Regions from separate parts of the Streptomyces sp. NPDC059917 genome, predicted to be linked through region 2. Evidence: riboswitches for the same ligand, from Rfam matches in the RefSeq annotation. Region 2 holds a riboswitch; the other holds the start of a gene.
The links. Region 2 has a riboswitch for glycine ahead of gcvT (glycine cleavage system aminomethyltransferase GcvT). Riboswitches for the same ligand answer to the same signal wherever they lie in the genome.
Positions count from the first base shown of each region.

Region 1: linked by a shared signal. The riboswitch ahead of gcvP (aminomethyl-transferring glycine dehydrogenase) and the one ahead of gcvT (glycine cleavage system aminomethyltransferase GcvT) in region 2 are both predicted to bind glycine.

Region 1 covers NZ_JBHWLC010000029.1:73,610-83,926, forward strand. The annotation lists gene ACFWAR_RS18780 (CPBP family intramembrane glutamic endopeptidase) at 7-804, opposite strand; gene ACFWAR_RS18785 (glutamate-cysteine ligase family protein) at 972-2,507, opposite strand; gene ACFWAR_RS18790 (hypothetical protein) at 3,003-3,638, shown strand; gene ACFWAR_RS18795 (DUF5999 family protein) at 3,936-4,142, shown strand; gene gcvP (aminomethyl-transferring glycine dehydrogenase) at 4,248-7,133, opposite strand; glycine riboswitch at 7,330-7,428, opposite strand; gene ACFWAR_RS18805 (PRC-barrel domain-containing protein) at 7,531-7,917, shown strand; gene ACFWAR_RS18810 (DNA polymerase IV) at 7,922-9,481, opposite strand; gene ACFWAR_RS18815 (MerR family transcriptional regulator) at 9,598-10,236, opposite strand.
Region 2 covers NZ_JBHWLC010000037.1:60,958-71,274, reverse strand. The annotation lists gene gcvH (glycine cleavage system protein GcvH) at 1-294, opposite strand, end outside; gene gcvT (glycine cleavage system aminomethyltransferase GcvT) at 422-1,537, opposite strand; glycine riboswitch at 1,702-1,802, opposite strand; gene ACFWAR_RS21965 (AAA family ATPase) at 2,007-2,741, shown strand; gene ACFWAR_RS21960 (enhanced serine sensitivity protein SseB) at 2,833-3,567, shown strand; gene ACFWAR_RS21955 (enhanced serine sensitivity protein SseB C-terminal domain-containing protein) at 3,653-4,393, shown strand; gene ACFWAR_RS21950 (ABC transporter permease) at 4,970-5,962, shown strand; gene ACFWAR_RS21945 (ABC transporter substrate-binding protein) at 5,988-7,778, shown strand; gene ACFWAR_RS21940 (ABC transporter permease) at 7,896-8,897, shown strand; gene ACFWAR_RS21935 (ABC transporter ATP-binding protein) at 8,924-9,988, shown strand; gene ACFWAR_RS21930 (ABC transporter ATP-binding protein) at 10,003-10,317, shown strand, end outside.

The DNA.
Region 1 (10,317 bases), on a different contig from region 2:
GGCCCCTCAGGGCGTGGGCAGCCAGCCGACCTTCCCGGCGAGCAGCGCGTACCCGCCGAAGGCGACGATGTCGAGCAGCGCGTGCGCGACCACCAGCGGCCCCACCCGGCCCCAGCGCCGGTAGAGCAGGACGAAGACGACGCCCATGACGACGTTGCCCAGGAAGCCGCCGATCCCCTGGTAGAGGTGGTACGAGCCGCGCAGAACCGAACTGGCCAGCAGCGCGGCCATCGGCGACCACCCCAGCCCGTCCAGCCTGCGCAGCAGGTAGGCCAGCACGATGACCTCCTCCACCACGGAGTTCTGCACCGCGGAGAGGATCAGTACGGGGAACTTCCACCACACGTCGGGCAGCGCTTCCGGCACCACCGTCAGGTTGAAGCCCGAGGCGCGCGCCGCCAGGTAGAAGGCGAGCCCGGCGCTGCCGATCCCGGCCGCGACGAGCACCCCGCGCCCCAGGTCCGCGCGGGGCCGGGTGCGGTCGAAACCCAGCACCCGCAGACCGGGCGCGCCCTCGCGGGTGAGCAGGTGGGCCACGAGGAGTACGGGGACCAGCGCGGTCGCGATCCCGAAGAGCTGCCAGGACAGGTCGAGCCAGGGGCGGCCCGGCGCGTAGGAGCCGTTGAGCGTGGCGGCCTGGTCCTTCAGCCCGCCCGGTTTGGTGAGCGAGCCGATGAAGCTGATGAGCGCCGAGACCGCGCTCGCCCCCAGCGACAGGGCGAGCACCAGCAGCGTCTCGGTCCGCAGGACCCGCCGCCCGTCCTCGCGCAAGGTCCCGACCACCGGCTCCGGATCCGCCCGCACGCCTGACTCCGTCCCGCTCCGACCCACCGTCCCGCTCCGACCACCCCATACTGCCCGCTCGACGGCGCGCCGGGATCACCGGGCAGGACGCGGCGCCGCGCGGGAGCGGCCGCCGGACGCGGCTCGGCCGCCGGACGGAGCGGCTCCGCCCGACGGCCCCCGACGTCCTACCGCCCCGCGGTCAGGGCCGCGCTCACCTCCTCCTCCGGCAACCCGGCGGGCCAGGTGTGCACGGGGTCCCCCTTGTACATGAGCTCGGTGTAGCGGCGGGTGGTCGCCGCGAGCGCCGCGTCCCGCTCCAGCCCGGCGGCCAGCGCCCGGTGGTAGGTCTCGACCTGCCAGGTCGCACCGTTGGCGCGGCGGCGACAGCGCTCCTCGATGATCCCGAGGTAGTGGTCCCGGTCCGCGGGCTCGATGCCCCAGGCGTCGAGCCCGGCCGCCGCCATCGGCAGCAGCTCCTCCAGCACGAGCCGGACCGCGGACACGCTCGCCAGTCCCCCGCCCCGGCCCCGGCGCGGCCAGCGCAGCCGCGCGTCGATCCCGTACCGGCAGGCCGCGTCGAAGTTGGCCTCCGCCTCCGCGAAGGGCAGCCTGCTCCACACCGGGCGCTGTTCGTCGGCGAGGGTGCGCACGAGCCCGTAGTAGAAGGCGGCGTTGGCGACCACGTCGGTGACGGTGGGCCCGGCCGGCAGCACCCGGTTCTCCACCCGCAGGTGCGGCACCCCGTCGGCGACCCCGTACACGGGCCGGTTCCAGCGGTAGACGGTGCCGTTGTGCAGGACGAGTTCCTGGAGGCTGGGCACCCCGCCCTCGCCGAGCACCCGCAGCGGCTCCTCCTCGTCGCAGATCGGCAGCAGCGCCGGGAAGTAGCGGACGTTCTCCGCGAAGAGTTCGTACGCCGAGTCGACCCAGCGCTCGCCGAACCAGGTCCGCGGCCGCACCCCTTGCGCCTGGAGCTCGGGCGGCCGGGTGTCGGTGGCCTGCTGGAAGAGCGGGGGCCGCGACTCCCGCCACAGCTCGCGCCCGAAGAGGAAGGGGGAGTTGGCGCCCACGGCGATCTGTACCGCCGCCACCGCCTGCGCTGCGTTCCACACGTCCGCGAACCGGGCGGGGGTGACCTGGAGGTGCAGCTGGACCGAGGTGCAGGCCGCCTCCGGGACGATCGACCCCGAGGTCCAGGTCAGCCGCTCCACCCCGTCGATGTCGAGGACGAAGTCCTCGCCCCGCATCATCAGGATCTGCTCGTTCAGCAGCGAGTAGCGGTCCACCGCCGAGAGGTTCGCGGAGACGAGGTCGCCGCGGGAGATCGTGGGCAGGATGCCGATCATCACCACCCCGGCGTCTATCTCCGCGGCCTGTCGATTGGCATATGCGAGACTCGCGCTCAGCTCTTCCGCGAGCTGGTCGAATACCCGGCCGTCGAGCCGGTGCGGAAGTATGTTGACCTCCAGGTTGAACATTCCGAGTTCGGTCTGGAAATCGGGGCTCGCAATGCGCTCCAGTACCTGCGCATTCACCATTCTCGGCAATCCGTCGGAACCCGCGAGATTCAACTCGATCTCCAGCCCCATCATGTTCTTGGGGCGATCGAACCTCTTCTCCGCCAGAAGCCGCTCCAGTCCCTCCAGGCACTCGTGAAGCTTCCTCCGATACCGTTGCCGATCGGACAGGTCGAATCCGCCTGCCACGACCTTCTCCCCCATCGAAGCGTCCCTCCACGAGTGGGCCCGGCCCGGTCCGTCCGGGCGCACGTTACGGTCGATGATGCCCCGGCCGAGTGATCGATAACGCGGCGGGGGCACGACTGGCGGACAGCGCGCGCCGGTTTGGCCGACAGGCGCTACGGCACATTCATCTGGCAAGGGGCATCCTGCAATGCCCCCGTCGACTTTTCCGTGTACGCAATACCGATGCTTTCCAGCCGAGCACCCTTCGGGTAACCTCCGAGGTCAGCGTGAGATGCCCGCGCTCGTGCAGCTACGAATCCTCCGCAGCAGGACCGGTATGCGCCTTGTCGGCAATGGGCGGGACAGCTAGCCGAAACACTGCGTGAACACATGTCGTATAAACTCCGCAAACGAGGCAGAGAGTTGGCGCGCGGCCATTGCCCCTCAGCCCCCCTCTGGCCCCAGAATGCGACAGCGCCGTCCGCACCTGCCCCCGTTCTCCCAGGTCTCCCAAGTGAGAGGCGACCCACCATGCCGCTGCATGTCCCTCCGGCCCCCGCGCCCGCCCTGCGCAGCGTCCTCGCGGCACTCGGTTCCCCCACCGCGGTCCACGAGGCGCTCACGCCGGCGCTGCGCTCCCTCCCAGGACCGCTGACCGCCGAACTCCCCCTGCCCGTCCACGTACTGGACCGGCTCCAGTTCCTGCCGTCGACGGCGGGCCGGCCGCCCCGCACCCGGCTCACCGGTTGGAGGTTCCTGATCCGCGGCGGCGACCGCTTCGTCGCCGCGGCGGACACCCGGCTGACGGCGGACGGCTGGGTCTTCTCCCACTTCTTCGAGGGTCCCTACGTCGCCGCCACCGAACGCGCCCTGCGCCAGGCGGAATCCCTCGGCAAGAACTACCAGCCCCGGCTGCTGTCCGTACCGGAGCTGTACATGCTCACCCTGTGGCTGCACGAGGGGGTCGGCGCCGCCGCTTCGGCCGGCCTGCCCGCCGCCGCCGACCTGCTGGTGCCGTTGGCGCCCGCCCCGCCGGGCATCGCCGCCTACCGCCCGCACCCCGTGTCGGAGTTGCTGCCCGTGCTGACCCACCGCCTCACCCCCCAGAGCCAGGCGAGCCCCCAGGGTCCGCCGGTGCCGCCCTCGCTGGCGGCTCCGGCCGCCTGATCCGGGCCGCCGCGGCCCGGTCCGACCCGCCTGCGGCGCCCCGGTGGCCCAGTGTGCCCATTCGGCCTAGCCCGCTCGGGCCAGTCCCGAACCATCCGAAATGACAGGGGAGTTGAGCTGAACCGCCCGCACGGGTGATGCGTCATCAATCTATGAGGACAGCTGCCGGAAATCCCTGCGGACGCCAGTCCGTGGGGCAACACTGGACCCTGACCACACCGATTGATACGGGGGGCGGCCATGAACGACGCATCGAGCCGCAGCACGCAGACCACACCGCAGCGAAAGAACGTATCCATGTGCCAGCACCAGCCTGCCTGCCCTAGCGCCGACTCCGCCGACCGGGAGGCCGCGCATCCCGTGGCCAATCACCCGGAACAGGGCTGGAGCCTGCTGTGCAACGGCGTCCTGCTCTTCGAGGACACCGGTGAGCTGCTGCCGGACGGCCGGATCATCGCTCCGCACCGTCCGCTCGCGGCGGCGCAGGTGATGAAGGCGGCGTAGCGAGCCGCCCGAGGAACGCGCACGGAGCACGCGGAAGGGGCCGGCCCGGGAGGCATACTCCCGGACCGGCCCCTTTCGTTTCTCAGCGAAGGGCGAGCACGAGCATCAGTTGTCGTACTCGTCCAGCGGCGGGCACGAGCACACCAGGTTCCGGTCGCCGAAGGCGCCGTCGATCCGGCGGACCGGCGGCCAGTACTTCTCGGCGGCGGTCAGCCCGCCCGGGAAGACCGCCTCGTCACGGGTGTACGGGTGGTTCCACTCGCCGCCCAGCGCCGCGGCCGTGTGCGGGGCGTTGGCCAGCGGGTTGTCCTCCAGCGGCCATTCGCCCGCCGCGACCTTCTCGATCTCCGCGCGAATGGCGATCATCGCGTCGCAGAACCGGTCGATCTCGGCGAGGTCCTCGGACTCCGTCGGCTCGATCATCAGGGTGCCGGCCACCGGGAAGGACATCGTCGGCGCGTGGAAGCCGTAGTCGATCAGTCGCTTGGCGATGTCGTCGATGCTGACACCCGTGGCCTTGGACAGCGGGCGCATGTCGATGATGCACTCGTGCGCGACCAGGTTGCCCGGGCCGGTGTAGAGCACCGGGAAGTGCGGCTCCAGGCGCTTGGCGATGTAGTTGGCGCCGAGCACCGCCACCTGGGTGGCGCGCTTGAGGCCCTCGCCGCCCATCAGGCGCACGTACGACCACGAGATCGGCAGGATGCCCGCCGAACCCCACGGCGCGGCCGAGATCGGACCGACGCCCGTCGCGGGACCGGCGGTCGGCTGCAGCGGGTGGTTGGGGAGGTACGGGGCCAGGTGCGCCCGGACACCGACCGGGCCGACGCCCGGGCCGCCGCCGCCGTGCGGGATGCAGAAGGTCTTGTGCAGGTTCAGGTGCGAGACGTCGCCGCCGAAGTGACCCGGCTTGGCCAGGCCCACCAGGGCGTTGAGGTTGGCGCCGTCCACGTAGACCTGGCCGCCCGCGTCGTGCACCTGCGCGCAGATGTCGGCGACGTGCTCCTCGAAGACGCCGTGCGTGGACGGGTAGGTGATCATCAGCACGGCGAGCTCGTCGCGGTACTGCTCGATCTTGGCGCGCAGGTCGGCGGCGTCGACCTCGCCGTCGTCCGCCGTCTTGACGACGACGACCTTCATGCCGGCCATCACGGCGCTGGCGGCGTTGGTGCCGTGCGCGGAGGACGGGATCAGGCAGATGGTGCGCTGCTCGTCGCCGTTCGCCCGGTGGTACGCCCGTACCGCGAGCAGACCGGCCAGCTCGCCCTGCGATCCGGCGTTGGGCTGGATGGACACCTTGTCGTAACCGGTGACCTCGCAGAGACGTTCCTCCAGCTCGGTGATGAGCGTGAGGTAACCCGCGGCCTGCTCGACCGGGGCGAAGGGGTGCAGCTGGCCGAACTCGGGCCAGGTCACCGACTCCATCTCGGTGGTCGCGTTGAGCTTCATCGTGCAGGAGCCCAGCGGGATCATGCCGCGGTCCAGCGCGTAGTCCTTGTCCGACAGCTTGCGCAGGTAGCGCAGCATCGCGGTCTCGGAGCGGTGCTGGTGGAAGACCGGGTGGCTCAGGTAGGCGTCCGAGCGCAGCAGCCCCTCGGGCAGCGTGTCGGCGGTGACCTCGTCCAGCGCCTCGATGTCCGCGGTGACGCCGAAGGCGGCCCACACGGCGTCGATGTCGGCGCGCAGGGTGGTCTCGTCACAGGAGACGGAGACGTGGTCGGCGTCGACCCGGTAGAGGTTGACCCCGGCCTCGCGGGCGGCGGCCACGACCCCGTCGGCCTTGCCGGGCACCCGGGCGGTGACCGTGTCGAAGTACGAGCCGTGCACCAGCTCCACGCCGCCGGCGGTGAGGCCCGCGGCGAGCAGGGTGGCGTAGCGGTGGGTGCGGCGGGCGATCGTCCGCAGGCCGTCGGGGCCGTGGTAGACGGCGTACATGGCGGCCATGACCGCGAGCAGCACCTGCGCGGTACAGATGTTGCTGGTGGCCTTCTCGCGGCGGATGTGCTGCTCGCGGGTCTGCAGGGCCAGGCGGTAGGCCTTGTTCCCGTCGGCGTCGACGGAGACGCCGACCAGGCGGCCGGGCAGGGAGCGGGCGTGCTTCTCCTGGACGGCCATGTAACCGGCGTGCGGACCGCCGAAGCCCATCGGGACGCCGAAGCGCTGGGTGGTGCCGATGGCGATGTCCGCACCGAGCGCGCCCGGGGAGGTGAGCAGGGTCAGGGCGAGCAGGTCGGCGGCGACGGTGACGATCGCGCCGAGGTCGTGCGCCCGGTCGATGACCGGCTTGATCTCGCGGACCGCACCGGAGGCGCCCGGGTACTGGAGGAGCACGCCGAAGACGCCCCGCTCGGCGATCTCGGCCGGGATGCCCTCGGACAGGTCCGCGACCACGACCTCGACCCCGGTGGGCTCGGCGCGCGTCTGGATGACCGCGATGGTCTGCGGCAGCGTGTCCGCGTCGATGAGGAAGACCCCGCCCTTGACCTTGCCCACGCGGCGGGCGAGCTGCATGGCCTCGGCGGCGGCGGTGCCCTCGTCGAGCAGGGAGGCGCCGGAGGTCGGCAGCCCGGTCAGGTCGGCGACGACCGTCTGGAAGTTCAGCAGCGCTTCGAGGCGCCCCTGCGAGATCTCGGGCTGGTACGGCGTGTAGGCCGTGTACCAGGCCGGGTTCTCCATGACGTTGCGCAGGATCACCGGCGGCGTGAAGGTGCCGTAGTAACCGAGGCCGATCATCGGGGTCAGGACCTGGTTGCGGTCGGCCAGCGAACGCAGCTCGGCGAGCACCTCGGCCTCGGTGCGGGCACCCGGCAGGTTCAGCGCCTCGGCGCTCTTGATGACGTCCGGCACCGCGGCGGCGGTCAGATCGTCCAGGGAGCCGTAGCCCACCTGGGCCAGCATCTTCGCCTGCGCCTCGGCATCCGGGCCGATGTGGCGCTGCTCGAAGGGGATGCCTCGCTCCAGCTGGGAGAGCGGAATGCGGTTGGCGGTCATGTACGGAGGCCTCCTGGTCGTACGACCTGCGAGGGGTACCACGGCGCGGGCACCCGGACGGCCTCCCCCTCTGTCATCTCAACCTGAGAGCTTCACCGGGCCTCCTGGGGATCGCCCGTGGAGGTCCGGTTTTCACCGTCGGTGAGGAAGGGCACCGGAACTGCGATCCGTCGCCCGTCCTGCTTTCCAGAGTGGCCTCGTCCGTGCGGTACGTCTGCCTGAGAGATTCCGGGGAGGAGTTGCTCCTTCGGCGCCTCCGACGAACTCGATCGGAGGACTCTCCCGCACAGGGTCAGCAGCCGTTCCCCAGCCTACCAGCGAGGATCTGGGCACTCCCTCGAGTGGCCCCCTCCCCGGAAATGCACTTTTGTAGTCATTACGGAGGAGTTGCGACCAAATGGAGGCGACCGTGCAGACCGACATCGATCCGCGCAGCCTGATCGGCCGCAAGGCGTTCGACCGCAATGGAACCAAGATCGGAACCGTCGACGAGGTCTACCTCGACGATGCCACGGGCGTCCCGGAATGGGCCGCCGTACGGACCGGGCTCTTCAGTCGGGACGCCTTCGTCCCGCTGGAACCGAGCGAGGTGGTGGGCGACACCCTGCGGGTTCCCTTCGAACGCGCCCTGATCAAGGACGCCCCCGATTTCGGGGTGGGTCGCCACCTCTCCCCCGAACAGGAGCTCCAGCTCTACCACCACTACGGCCTCGACGTGACCCTGCCGAGTGACTTCCACCACGGCGACCGCGACTTCGGCCGGCTCGCCGGCGGCGAGGCCTGACCCCTCACCCGCCTCCACCGCTCCGTCCCCCGCCCGCCCCTTCTTCGGCATGTTCCCCGTCACCTTTGGCATGTTCCCCGTCCGCCTCCCCGACCAGGGGCAGCGGATCGGACGGTTCCAGCTCGGGGTCGTCCATCCGGAAGGTGCGCACCCGACCCGGCGGCGATCCCGGCCGCTCGAAACGGACGGTCACCCTCCCCACCCCGCTGCCCTGCACCCAGCCGGGCCCGTACTCCCCGTGGCGCACATCGGTCCCCGCCGGCCACCTCCGTTCCTGCGGGGACTCCCCCACGGGCGCGTCCGCGGCCCCGGTCCCGGCCGCCGCCTCCGCGCGTACGGGCGCCCCCGCGCCCCCGTCCGCCCCGTTCGGCCCCTGCGCCCCCGCGGCCACATCCGCCCCACCTGAATCCGTCTCCCCGACCGGCGCCCGCGCTCCGGCCGGGGCCTGCGCCTGCGCCTGCGCCCGGGCCTCCGCCTCCGCCTCGGCCTGGGCCTCCGCCTGGGCGAACAGGTCCTCCTGCGTGTAGTCGGCCAGCCCCGACACCCCCACGCCCAGCAGCCGCACCCCGCCCGTCGTATCGATCCCCTCCAGCAGCCGGGCCGCCGCCTCCCGGACCACCGCCGGATCGTCCGTCGGCCCCCGCAGGGTCTCCGACCGGGTCAGCGTGGAGAAGTCGTAGCGGCGCACCTTGAGCACGATCGTCCGCCCCGAGTGCCCGGACGCGCGCAGCCGCCCCACGCACCGCTCCGCGAGCCGCTGCACCTCGCCCCGGATCCGGACCCGGTCGTGCAGGTCCACGTCGAAGGTGTCCTCGACCGAGACGGACTTCGCGTCCCGTTCCGCGACCACGGGCCGGTCGTCCAACCCCAGCGCCATCCGGTACAGCGCCACCCCGTGCGCCCGCCCGGTCATCCGGACCAGCTCGTCCTCGCCGGCATCGGCCAGCTCCCCCACCGTGGTGATCCCGGCCCGCCGCAGGTGCTCCCCGGTGGCCGGCCCCACCCCGGGCAGGGTCCGCACCGACATGGGCGCCAGCAGCTCCCGTTCGGTCCCCGGCTCGATCAGCAGCAACCCGTCCGGCTTGGCGCCCTCCGAGGCCACCTTGGCCAGCATCTTGGACCCGGCCAGCCCCACCGAGGCGCTGAGCCCCGTCGCCGCCCGGATGTCCGCCCGCAGCCGCTCGGCCGTGTCCCGGGCCCCGGCCGAGTCGAAGGCCGCGCCGCCCGCCTCCAGGTCCACGAAGGCCTCGTCCAGGCTGAGCGGCTCCACCAGCGGCGACAGCGCGCGCAGCCGCGCCATCACCAGGTCGCTGACCGCCCGGTACAGGGTGAAGCGCGGAATCAGATAGGCCCCGTTCGGGCAGAGCCGCCGGGCCTGGGCGGTGGGCATCGCCGAATGCACCCCGAAGCGGCGCGCCTCGTACGAGGCCGTCGCGACCACCCCGCGCGGGCCGAGCCCGCCGACGATCACGGCCTTCCCGCGCAGGCTCGGCTTCGCCGCCTGCTCCACGGAGGCGTAGAAGGCGTCCATGTCCAGATGCAGGATGGTCGGCGCGGCTCTCACGCCACCGATGCTGCCCTACGCCACTGACAACGCCCCCGACACGCGTCCGGCGCGCCCCGCGAGGAGCGTCCGGCGCGCCACGGGGGCGTTCTGGACGGCGCGGCGACCCGGTGGCCTCAGCCCGCCCGGTTGCGCCGCGCGGCCAGCTCGTCGGCCGGGTTGTGCCCGACCAGCGTCTCGCCCGTCTCCACGCGCTCCCCGTGCAGCTGCGACAGCGCCTTCTCCACGTCCCGCCACACCACGCCGACGGCGATCCCGAAGATCCCCTGCCCGCCCTGGAGCAGGCCCACGACCTCGTCCGGAGAGGTGCACTCGTAGACGGTCGCGCCGTCGCTCATGAGCGTCATCCGCTCCAGGTCGCGAAAGCCCCGGTCGCGCAGGTGCTGGACGGTGGTGCGGATGTTCTGCAGCGCCACCCCGGTGTCGAGGAAGCGTTTGACGATCTTGAGGACGACCACGTCCCGGAAGCTGTAGAGCCGCTGGGTACCGGATCCGCCGGCCGCGCGCACGCTGGGCTCGACGAGCCCGGTCCGCGCCCAGTAGTCGAGCTGCCGGTAGGTGATGCCCGCGGCGGCGCAGGCCGTGGGCCCGCGGTAGCCGATCTCGCCGGCGGCGTGCTCGCCGTCCTCCGGGCCGGGCGCCACGGATTCCGGCTGACGGCGCGCGGCACCCACCGGCCCGCCGTGCAGCGCGTACGGTCCGCCCTCACTCCGTGCGGGGGTGCCCCCGGTCGTACCGTCGCCCGTGATCCTCACGCCGACCCTCCGTCCTTGACCTGCCACCTTGAAGGTAGGCAGTCACCCGGGGTGCGTCAACGATCGCCACACTCGGCACGC
Region 2 (10,317 bases):
ACCCTCGAACGGAGCGGTGTTGACCAGCGCCGGGTCGTCCACGACGTCCTGGTTGGCCTCGACCACCTCGCCCGTGACGGGGGAGTACAGGTCGCTGACGGACTTGGTCGACTCCAGCTCGCCGCAGGTCTCGCCCGCGGTCACGGTGTCGCCCACGGCGGGCAGCTGTGCGTAGACGACGTCACCGAGCGCGTTGGCCGCGAACTCCGTGATGCCGACCGTCGCGACGCCGTCCACGGCGTCCGACAGCCACTCGTGCTCCTTGCTGTAACGCAGCTGCTGGGGGTTGCTCATGACCTGATTCTCCTGGATGCGGGGGAGTGCTGATGAACAGGGGTGTGACGAGGTACGGCGCCCGGTGCGGGGCGCGCCGTGACGTCCGTCGTGGTGCGCGGAGCGGGCTTCCCGATGGGGGGAAGCGTCACTTCTGACGCTTGTAGAACGGCAGGGCCACGACCTCGTACGGCTCATGCGTACCGCGAATGTCCACGCCGACGCCGGAGGTGCCCGGTGCGGCGTGCGACGCGTCGACGTACGCCATCGCGATCGGCTTGCCCAGCGTCGGGGACGGGGCGCCCGAGGTGACCTCGCCGATGACCTGGCCGTCGGCCACGACCGGGAACCCGGCGCGCGGGACGCGGCGGCCCTCGGCGATCAGACCGACGAGCTTGCGCGGGGCGGCGGAGGCGGCGCGCTCGGCGGCGGCCTCCAGGGCGGCGCGGCCGACGAAGTCGCCCTCCTTCTCGAACTTCACGACCCGGCCCAGACCCGCGTCGAACGGGGTCAGCGCGGTCGTCAGCTCGTGCCCGTACAGCGGCATGCCCGCCTCCAGGCGCAGCGTGTCGCGGCAGGACAGGCCGCAGGGGATCAGGCCGACGCCCTCGCCCGCCTTGGTCAGCGCCTGCCACAGCTCCACGGCGTGCTCGGGGGAGACGAACAGCTCGAAGCCGTCCTCGCCGGTGTAGCCGGTGCGCGCGATCAGCGCGGGCACCCCGGCCACCGTGCCGGGCAGACCGGCGTAGTACTTCAGCCCGTCGAGGTCGGCGTCGGTGAGCGACTTCAGGATGTCGGGGGACTCCGGCCCCTGGACCGCGAGCAGGGCGTACGCGTCGCGGTCGTCGCGGACCTCGGCGTCGAAGCCGGCGGCGCGCTCGGTGATCGCGTCCAGGACGACCTGGGCGTTGGAGGCGTTCGCGACGACCATGTACTCGGTCTCGCCGAGGCGGTAGACGATCAGGTCGTCCAGGATGCCGCCGTCCTCGCGACAGATGTGCGTGTAGCGGGCGCGGCCGACTCCGACGGTGGAGATGTTGCCGACCAGGGCGAAGTCGAGGACCTTGACGGCCTCGGGGCCGGTCAGCGTGATCTCGCCCATGTGGGAGAGGTCGAAGAGGCCGGCCCGGGTGCGCACGGCGTTGTGCTCGTCGCGCTCGCTGCCGTAGCGCAGCGGCATGTCCCAGCCCGCGAAGTCGGTCATCGTCGCACCGAGGGAACGGTGCAGCGCGTCAAGGGCGGTCAGGCGGGGGGCAGTGCTCATGGGTGTGGCTCCCAGGTCCCGGAACATCGACAGGGCATGACATGACGAGGAGGATCCTCCCCATCTGTCATCGGAACCTGAGAGGTTCGCCGAGAGTTCCTCGACTTGCACCTTGGGTGGAGCGCACCGGCCGGAAGGCGGTACGGCTCGCTTTTCAGATCTGCCTCATCCACGCGGTACGGGGCCTGAGAGATTCAAGGGAGGGTCTTGCTCCTTCGGCGCCCGGGGTGCGGAGCAGCTCCCGGGACTCTCCCGCGCGGATTCGAGCGGCCTTTATGCAGTTGGGTCCAGATGGCGCACATCATTGCACGGCCCGGCCGCGAATGGGCGTGCGGGTCCCGGATGTGACCCGCGCCCCGGCCCGGGCCGCCGCTCCGGCGCGATGACCCGACCGGAACCATGTCCGCCGCATTACCGTCTCTTTACACTCAGGGGGCAAGGGTCCTGGTGACCCGATCCGGGGGAGGCGATCACTGTGCGCAGAATCGGCGCGGCAGCGGGGACGACGGCAGGAGCGGCGGCCGGGACGGTGGCGGGAGCGGGTGCGCCGGTGGGCGCCGTACCGGTCCAACCGGGGCGCCGGCCACGAGGCGCGGCCGCCGCCCCCGCGGCCGCCGTGCGGGACCTGCGCGGCCGGGGCGGCGCGAGCCGCGGCCCGGCCCGCCTCGGCTTCGCCGAGGGCGACATCGTCGTCGTGTCCGGCCTGCCCGGCGGCGGCAAGAGCACCCTCATCAAGCGGGCCGTCGCGGGCGGCGGGATCGACTCCCAGGACGCCCGCGAGCGCTGGGAGCGCCGGATGCCCCGGGCCCTGCCGTACGCCGCCTACCGCCCGCTGGTGCGCGCCGCGCACTACTGGGGGCTGTGGCGGGTGCTGCGCTCGGGGGGCTCCGCCGTCGTCCACGACTGCGGCACGCAGACCTGGGTACGGGCGCTGCTGGCCGGGGCCGCCCGCCGCCGCGGCCGGGCCCTGCACCTGGTGCTGCTCGACGCCACCGCCGAGGAGGCGCTGGCCGGGCAGGCGGCCCGGGGGCGCGGGGTGTCGACGTACGCCTTCGCCCGGCACCGCGGCGCGGTCACCCGGCTGCTGCGCGAGGCCGAGGCGGGCCGGCTGCCGGCGGGCTGCGCCTCCGCCGTCCTGCTCGACCGGGCGGCCGCGGCCGCAGTGACCCGGATCGGCTTCGGCTCCGGGCCCGGGACGCATTAGCCTCACCGGTGACAGGGCCCACGGGCCGCCGGTCCGCGGACCGGCGCCGCGGCGGCCTTCGCGACCGTACGCACACGGGGAGAACACGGGCATGCAGGGCAGTGGCTGGCCGGCCAACGAACTCGAAGCGGTCCTGGGCACGGCGATGGGGGACCCGCAGGCCGGACCGCGGATCCTGGAGACGCTGGCCCGCAGTCACGTCTGGGTACCGCTGCCCGCCGGCGGCGGCCCCGACGCGGGGAGCCTGACCCTGGCGACCATGGACATCGGCGGCGAGGCCTACGCGCCCGTCTACAGCTCCGAGGCGCAGTTCCTCGCCTGCGTGGGCACGGGCATGGACTTCGTCGTCGCGCCCGCCGTCGAGTTCGCCCGCGGCCTGCCCCCGCAGCTCGGCATCGCCGTGAACCCCGAGGGCGCCGTCGGCGTCCCGCTGCCGCCGCCCGCCGTGGCGCTGCTCTGCCGGGCCGGCCGCAGCGAGCTGGACGGCCCGGCCACGGGCGGCCGGGTCCGGCTGTACGAGCCGGACTGGCAGGAGGACCCCGTGGACTTCCTGGCCGCCGCCGGCGAGGAGTTCCGGGCCAGCGCGGTGGTCGCCGCCGCCCACCGCTGCCTGGCCAGCGTCGAGGGCGCGGCCCCGCAGCTGTACATCGGTGTCCGCCTGCTGGGATGGGAACCGGAGCACCGCAACGCCCCGATGGACGCCCTGGGACGGGCCCTGGGACGGGTCCGACCGCCCTGGCCGGTGCAGTTGATCCTGCTCGACGCGGTCGAGGACCCGGTGGCCGATTGGATCCGTGAGCGCGTGCGCCCGTTCTACCTGCCGTAGTCGCGCTTAAGCTGTTCGCATTGCCCGGCCGCACGCGTGGCCCGGGGGTACGCGTGGACGACGGGCGGACGAAGAGGGGTACCGGGTGAGTGCGTCAGGCACGGCCGCGGCCGGGCAGGTCGAGCACATGCTGCGCCAGGTGACACCCGGGCGCTACGACAGCTACGAGCAGCTGCTCCACGGGCTGGCCGAGGGCCGGCTGTGGATGCTGCTGTGGCAGGGGCAGTCCGGCTCGCCGGACGCCCAGTACGGGGGCATGGAGGTGGAGGGGCTCGGCTACGCGCCCTGCGTGACCTCCCCGCAGGAGCTGGCCGCGAGCGGCTGGAACCGCGGCTACGAGGTGGTGACCGGGCGCGACGTCGCCCGCGCCCTCTACCCGGACCGCTGGGGGCTGTGGCTCAATCCGCACGCCCAGGGCGGCGGCCTCGGCATTCCCTGGGCCGACCTGCGCCGGATCGCCACGGGCCTGGACCGGATGCCCGCCGGGCCGCTGCGGCTGTCCGAGCCCTCGATCGAACTCCCGCAGTTCTACGGGCTGCTCACCCAGCACGCCCACCGCACGCCCGCCGTGCGCTCGCTGCGGCGCGCCTGGGTCCAGCCGGTGCTCGGCTCGCCCTACCTCGCCGTGGGCCTCGACCTCTACGACGCCTCCGTGCCCGCGCTGGAGTCGGTGCGCGAGATGATGCGCCAGTCCGTGGGGGCCGTGCCCGAGGGGGTGCCGGTGTGCACGGTCGCGCTCGCGGACGAGCACGATCCCGTCGCGATGTGGCTGCGCGCCCAGGCGCGGCCGTTCTACGACCGCGAGGGTCAGGCGCCGGCGTACTGACCACCTGCTGAGACCGCCGTATCAGGCCGCATGGAACCCGCTTCCGTGCGGCCTTTGCGTTGTCCGGATTTGCCCCGTCGCCCGTGTCCAAATAGCACACGAGAAGCGAGAGTTGGCCCGGATGTCCGATTCCGTACCGAACGGACGGTCTTGCTCCGCTGAGGGGCCAGCGAAGTCCGGATAGCGGGTCACGGGTCCGCACATCACGGTTGCGCATCCATTCATCTGCGGGTCTGGCGGGTGATCGAGGGCCCCATGAAGACTCCCCACCCAAGAGCCGATCAGTCCTGCTGTTACCCGGCTCGGCATCTGTATTTCACTCTGCACTTCACCTTGCACTTCCAGCGGTTCCTGCACCTCACGCACCACGCAGCACGCGCCACCGAAGACAACGCACTGAAGCAAACGCAGTCCCCGCAGTACGCGCAGTTCCCGCAGTTCCGTGCACTCCCGTGCACCGCACGGTCACACCCGGGCGCACCGTCCCACGCACTCCGAGCGCCACTCCGCACCAACGCCGCCACAGCGGCGGGCATGGGCCGACCCACCCGTCGGCCGAGAGGGGTCCCCACCACGATGACGGCACCACTGCATGACACGAGCGCGGAAACGCCCGCTCCCGTGTCCGTAGCCGACGTCCCAGCCAAGGCCATCGAAGGCCGCTCACCCGGCCGCATCGCCTGGATGCGGCTCAAGCGCGACAAGGTCGCGCTCACGGGCGGCATCGTCGTGCTCCTCCTGATCCTGGTGGCGGTGTTCGCGCCGCAGATCGTGAGCCTGCTGGGCCACCCGCCCAACGAGTTCCACGAGGACCTGATCGACCCGAACCTGGGCACGCCGATCGGCTCCTACGGCGGAATGAGTTCCGACTTCCTGCTCGGCGTCGAACCCACCAACGGACGCGACGTGTTCAGCCGGATCGTCTACGGCGCCCGCATCTCCCTGACCGTCGCCTTCCTGGCGGCCATCGTCTCCGTCGTCATCGGCAGCCTGCTGGGCACGCTGGCGGGCTTCCTCGGTGGCTGGGTCGACGGAGTCATCAGCCGCGTCATGGACCTGCTGCTGGCCTTCCCGCAGCTGCTCTTCACCATCGCCCTGGTGTCCGTGGTCCCCAACTCCCTCTGGGGGTTCGAGGGTTCGGGCGTCCGGATGGGCGTCCTGGTCCTGGTGATCGGCTTCTTCGGCTGGCCGTACATCGGCCGGATCGTGCGCGGCCAGACGATCTCGCTGCGCGAGCGCGAGTACGTGGAGGCCGCCCGCAGCCTCGGCGCGGGGCGGGCGTACATCCTGTTCAAGGAGCTGCTGCCGAACCTGGTGGCGCCGATCCTCGTCTACTCGACGCTGATCATCCCGACCAACATCCTGACGGAAGCGGCCCTGAGCTTCCTCGGAGCGGGCGTCAAACCGCCCACCGCGTCCTGGGGAAAGATGCTCTCCGACGCGGTCCCCATCTACCAGTTCGACCCCATGTACATGGTGGTCCCCGGTGTGACGATCTTCATCACCGTCCTGGCGTTCAACCTCTTCGGGGACGGTCTGCGCGATGCGCTCGACCCCAAGGGCAACTGATCCGAGTCCCTCGACTCATCCACTCATGTCATCCACTCATGGAGGTTGGACAAACGTGATCCGCAGAAAGCAGGCAATCGCGATCACCGCCGTGGTCGCAGCCCTGTCGCTGACCGCCGCGTGCGGTGGCAAGGGCGATGACGGTGCGAAGGACAAGGCCTCCACCGGAGCCGCCTTCGACGCCGCGACCAAGGGCGTGGTCAACGCTTCCGACAAGAAGGGCGGCGAGCTCAAGCTCTGGTCGCCCCAGGACGTCGACTACCTCGACCCGGCGCGCGCCTACTACGGCTTCGTCTGGAACATCCAGCGCCTGTACATCCGCCAGCTGCTGGCCTACGACAGCAAGCCGGGCAAGGACGGCACCAAGCTGGTCCCGGACCTCGCCGAGGCCCTGCCGGTGCTCAGCAACGACGGCAAGACCTACACGCTGAAGCTCAAGGACGGCGTGAAGTTCGAGGACGGCACGCCGATCACCTCGAAGGACATCAAGTACGGCGTCGAGCGCGTCTTCGCGCAGGACGTCCTCTCCGGTGGTCCGACGTACCTGATCGACCAGCTGGACCAGGGCCAGAAGTACCCCGGCCCGTACAAGGACAGCGACCCGAACAAGATGGGTCTCAAGTCCGTCCAGACGCCGGACGACAAGACGATCGTCTTCAACCTGGCGAGCGCCAACTCGGACTTCAGCTACCTGCTGGCCATGCCGTCCTCCTCGCCGGTCCCGGTCGGCAAGGACGAGGGCGCCAAGTACACCAACAAGCCGGTCTCCACCGGCCCGTACAAGGTCGAGTCCTTCACCGCGGGCAAGGGCGCCACGTTCGTCCGCAACGAGAACTGGGACCCGAAGACCGACACGATCCGCAAGGCGCTGCCGGACAAGGTCTCCTTCACGGTCACCACCAACCCGGACGACATGGACCAGCGTCTGCTGAGCGGCGACATCGACCTCGCCGTCGACGGCACCGGCGTCCAGCAGGCCGCGAAGAACAAGATCCTGCAGAGCCCGGACCTGAAGAAGAACGCGGACAACCCCTTCACGGGCTACATCCGCTACATGGCCTTCCCGCAGACGGTCGCGCCGTTCGACAACATCGAGTGCCGCAAGGCCGTCATCTACGCGGCCGACCCGAAGTCCCTGCAGACCGCCCGCGGCGGCCCGACCAGCGGTGACCTCGGCGCGAACATGCTGCCGCCCGGCATCCCCGGCTCCGACAAGTCCTACGACCCGTGGGGCCTGACCGCCGGCGCCCCGCAGGTCGACAAGGCCAAGGCCGCGCTCGCCGCCTGCGGCCAGCCCAACGGCTTCAAGACCACCATCGCGGTGCGCAACAACCGCGCCCCCGAGGTCAAGACCGCCGAGTCGCTCCAGGCCGCGCTCAAGGCCATCAACATCGACGCGACGATCGACCAGTACGACGGCAAGCTCTCCTCCTCCACGATCGGTTCGCCCGAGAACGTGAAGAAGAAGAACTACGGCATCATCGTCATGGGCTGGGGTGCCGACTTCAACAGCGGCGCCGGCTTCCTGCAGCCGCTGGTGGACGGCTCGTTCATCCTGCCGAACGGCAACAACAACTACACGATGCTGAACGACCCCGAGGTCAACGGGCTGTTCAAGAAGGCCGCCTCCGCCGCCACGCCGGAAGAGGCCGCGCCCTTCTACACCGACATCAACAAGAAGATCATGGAGAAGGCGCTCTACCTTCCCATCAACTTCGACAAGGCCCTCGTCTACCACAACCCGCGGCTGACGAACGTCTACTTCAACGACTCCATGGGCCGCATCGACCTCGCCACCCTCGGCGTCGTCAAGTAACAGTCGGCACGTGCCTTCACCGCACATGCGCTAGTCCGAAGGGCAGGTGAAGGCCGTTAGGCGGTGGCTGCCGTCCCCACAAGGGGCGGCGGCCACCCGCCGGAGCGGCCGACTGCAGTGCTCGTCTACCTCATCAGGCGGCTTTTCAACGTCGTCGCCACTCTGCTGGTGGTCTCCGTGGTCACCTTTGGCATCTTCTTCGCGGTGCCGAAGATCACCGGGTCCGACCCGGCGCTCATGTACGCCGGCCGCGAGACCAACGAAACCGCCTTGGCGGGCATCCGCGTGAAGATGGGCTTCGACAAGCCCATTTCCGAGCAGTACTTGCTCTTCCTCAAGGGAGTCGTGGCCGGTCGCGACTACGACTCCGGCGTCGAGCAGACGCACTGCCCCGCCCCCTGCTTCGGCTACTCCTTCAAGAGCGAGGCCCCCGTCTGGGAGCTGATGACCAGCCGCATGCCGGTCACCCTCTCGCTCGCCTCGGGAGCCGCCGTCATCTGGGTGCTCGCGGGCGTGGCCACCGGCGTGGTCTCGGCGCTCAAACGCCGAACGGCCATCGACCGAACGGTCATGGTCGGTGCGCTCGCCGGCGTCTCGCTCCCCATCTTCTTCACCGGCATGGTCGCCCCGGCCGTCCTCGTCTACGGCCTCGGCTGGCTGGACGTCTCCAACTACCGCCCCATCACCGAGGATCCGGCGGCCTGGCTCAACAGCATGATCCTGCCCTGGATCACCCTGGCCTTCCTCTTCGCCGCCACCTACGCCCGCATCACCCGCGCCACGATGCTGGAGGTGATGGGCGAGGACTACATCCGTACCGCCCGGGCCAAGGGCCTCACCGAGAGCGTGGTCATCCGCAAGCACGCCCTGCGCTCCACGCTCACCCCGATCGTCACGATGTTCGGCCTCGACCTCGGCGGACTCCTCGGTGGCGCGGTACTGACCGAGACGACCTTCAACTTCCAAGGTCTGGGAACGGCGGCCGTCGCCGCCATCGGCCAGGGCGACCTCCCCGTGATCATGGGGATCACCCTGCTCGCCGCGCTCTTCGTGGTGATGGCCAACCTGATCGTGGACATGCTGTACGCCGTCATCGACCCGCGCGTGAGGCTGACGTGACCGAGACCCCTTCGACCCCTTCCCTCGTGCCCGAGCAGGCGGGTCCCTCGGATCCCGCCCGTGCCTTCCTCTCGGTGCGCGACCTCAAGGTCCACTTCCCGACCGACGACGGCCTGGTCAAGTCCGTCGACGGACTCTCCTTCGATCTGGAGCGCGGCAAGACGCTCGGCATCGTCGGCGAGTCCGGCTCGGGCAAGTCGGTGACCTCGCTGGCCATCATGGGCCTGCACCGCACCGGCAACACCCGCAGCCGCCCGCACATCTCCGGCGAGGTGGTGCTGGACGGCGAGGACCTGGTCCGGGCCGACGCCGACGACGTGCGCAGGCTCCGCGGCCAGAAGATGGCGATGGTCTTCCAGGACCCGCTGTCCGCGATGCACCCGTACTACTCGGTCGGCAAGCAGATCATCGAGGCCTACCGGACCCACCAGGACGTCGACAAGAAGGCGGCCCGCACGCGGGCCATCGAGATGCTCGACCGGGTCGGGATCCCCGAGCCGCACCAGCGGGTGGACTCCTACCCGCACGAGTTCTCCGGCGGCATGCGCCAGCGCGCGATGATCGCGATGGCCCTGGTCAACAACCCCGAACTGCTCATCGCGGACGAGCCGACGACCGCCCTCGACGTCACCGTCCAGGCGCAGATCCTCGACCTGATCCGCGACCTGCAGAAGGAGTTCGGCTCGGCCGTCATCATGATCACGCACGACCTGGGCGTGGTCGCCGAGATGGCCGACGAGATCCTCGTGATGTACGGCGGCCGCTGCGTCGAGCGCGGCAGCGCGGAGCAGGTCTTCTACGAGCCCCGGCACCCGTACACCTGGGGCCTGCTCGGCTCCATGCCGCGCATCGACCGCGACCAGACCGAGCGGCTGATCCCGGTCAAGGGCTCGCCGCCCAGCCTGATCAACATCCCGAGCGGCTGCGCCTTCCACCCGCGCTGCCCGTTCGCCGACGTGCCCAAGGGCGGCGTCACCCGCACCCAGCGGCCCGAGCTGGCCCTGACCAGTGCCGGACACTGGTCCGCCTGCCACATGTCGCAGGAGGACCGGACCCGGATCTGGACCGAAGAGATTGCGCCGAAGCTGTGACCGATACGACGGACGTGAAGAAGACGGCGGAGCAGGCGGCGGACCGGACCGCGGACGGCGCCGGCACCGCCGAGGAGCCCCTGCTCAAGGTCACCGGCCTCGTCAAGCACTTCCCCATCCACAAGGGGCTGCTGCGCCGCCAGGCCGGGGCCGTGAAGGCCGTCGACGGCATCGACTTCGACGTCCGCCGCGGTGAGACGCTCGGCATCGTCGGCGAGTCCGGCTGCGGCAAGTCGACCATGGGCCGGCTGATCACCCGGCTGCTCGAACCGACCGGTGGCACGGTGGAGTTCGAGGGCAAGGACATCACCCACCTCGGCGTGGGGGCG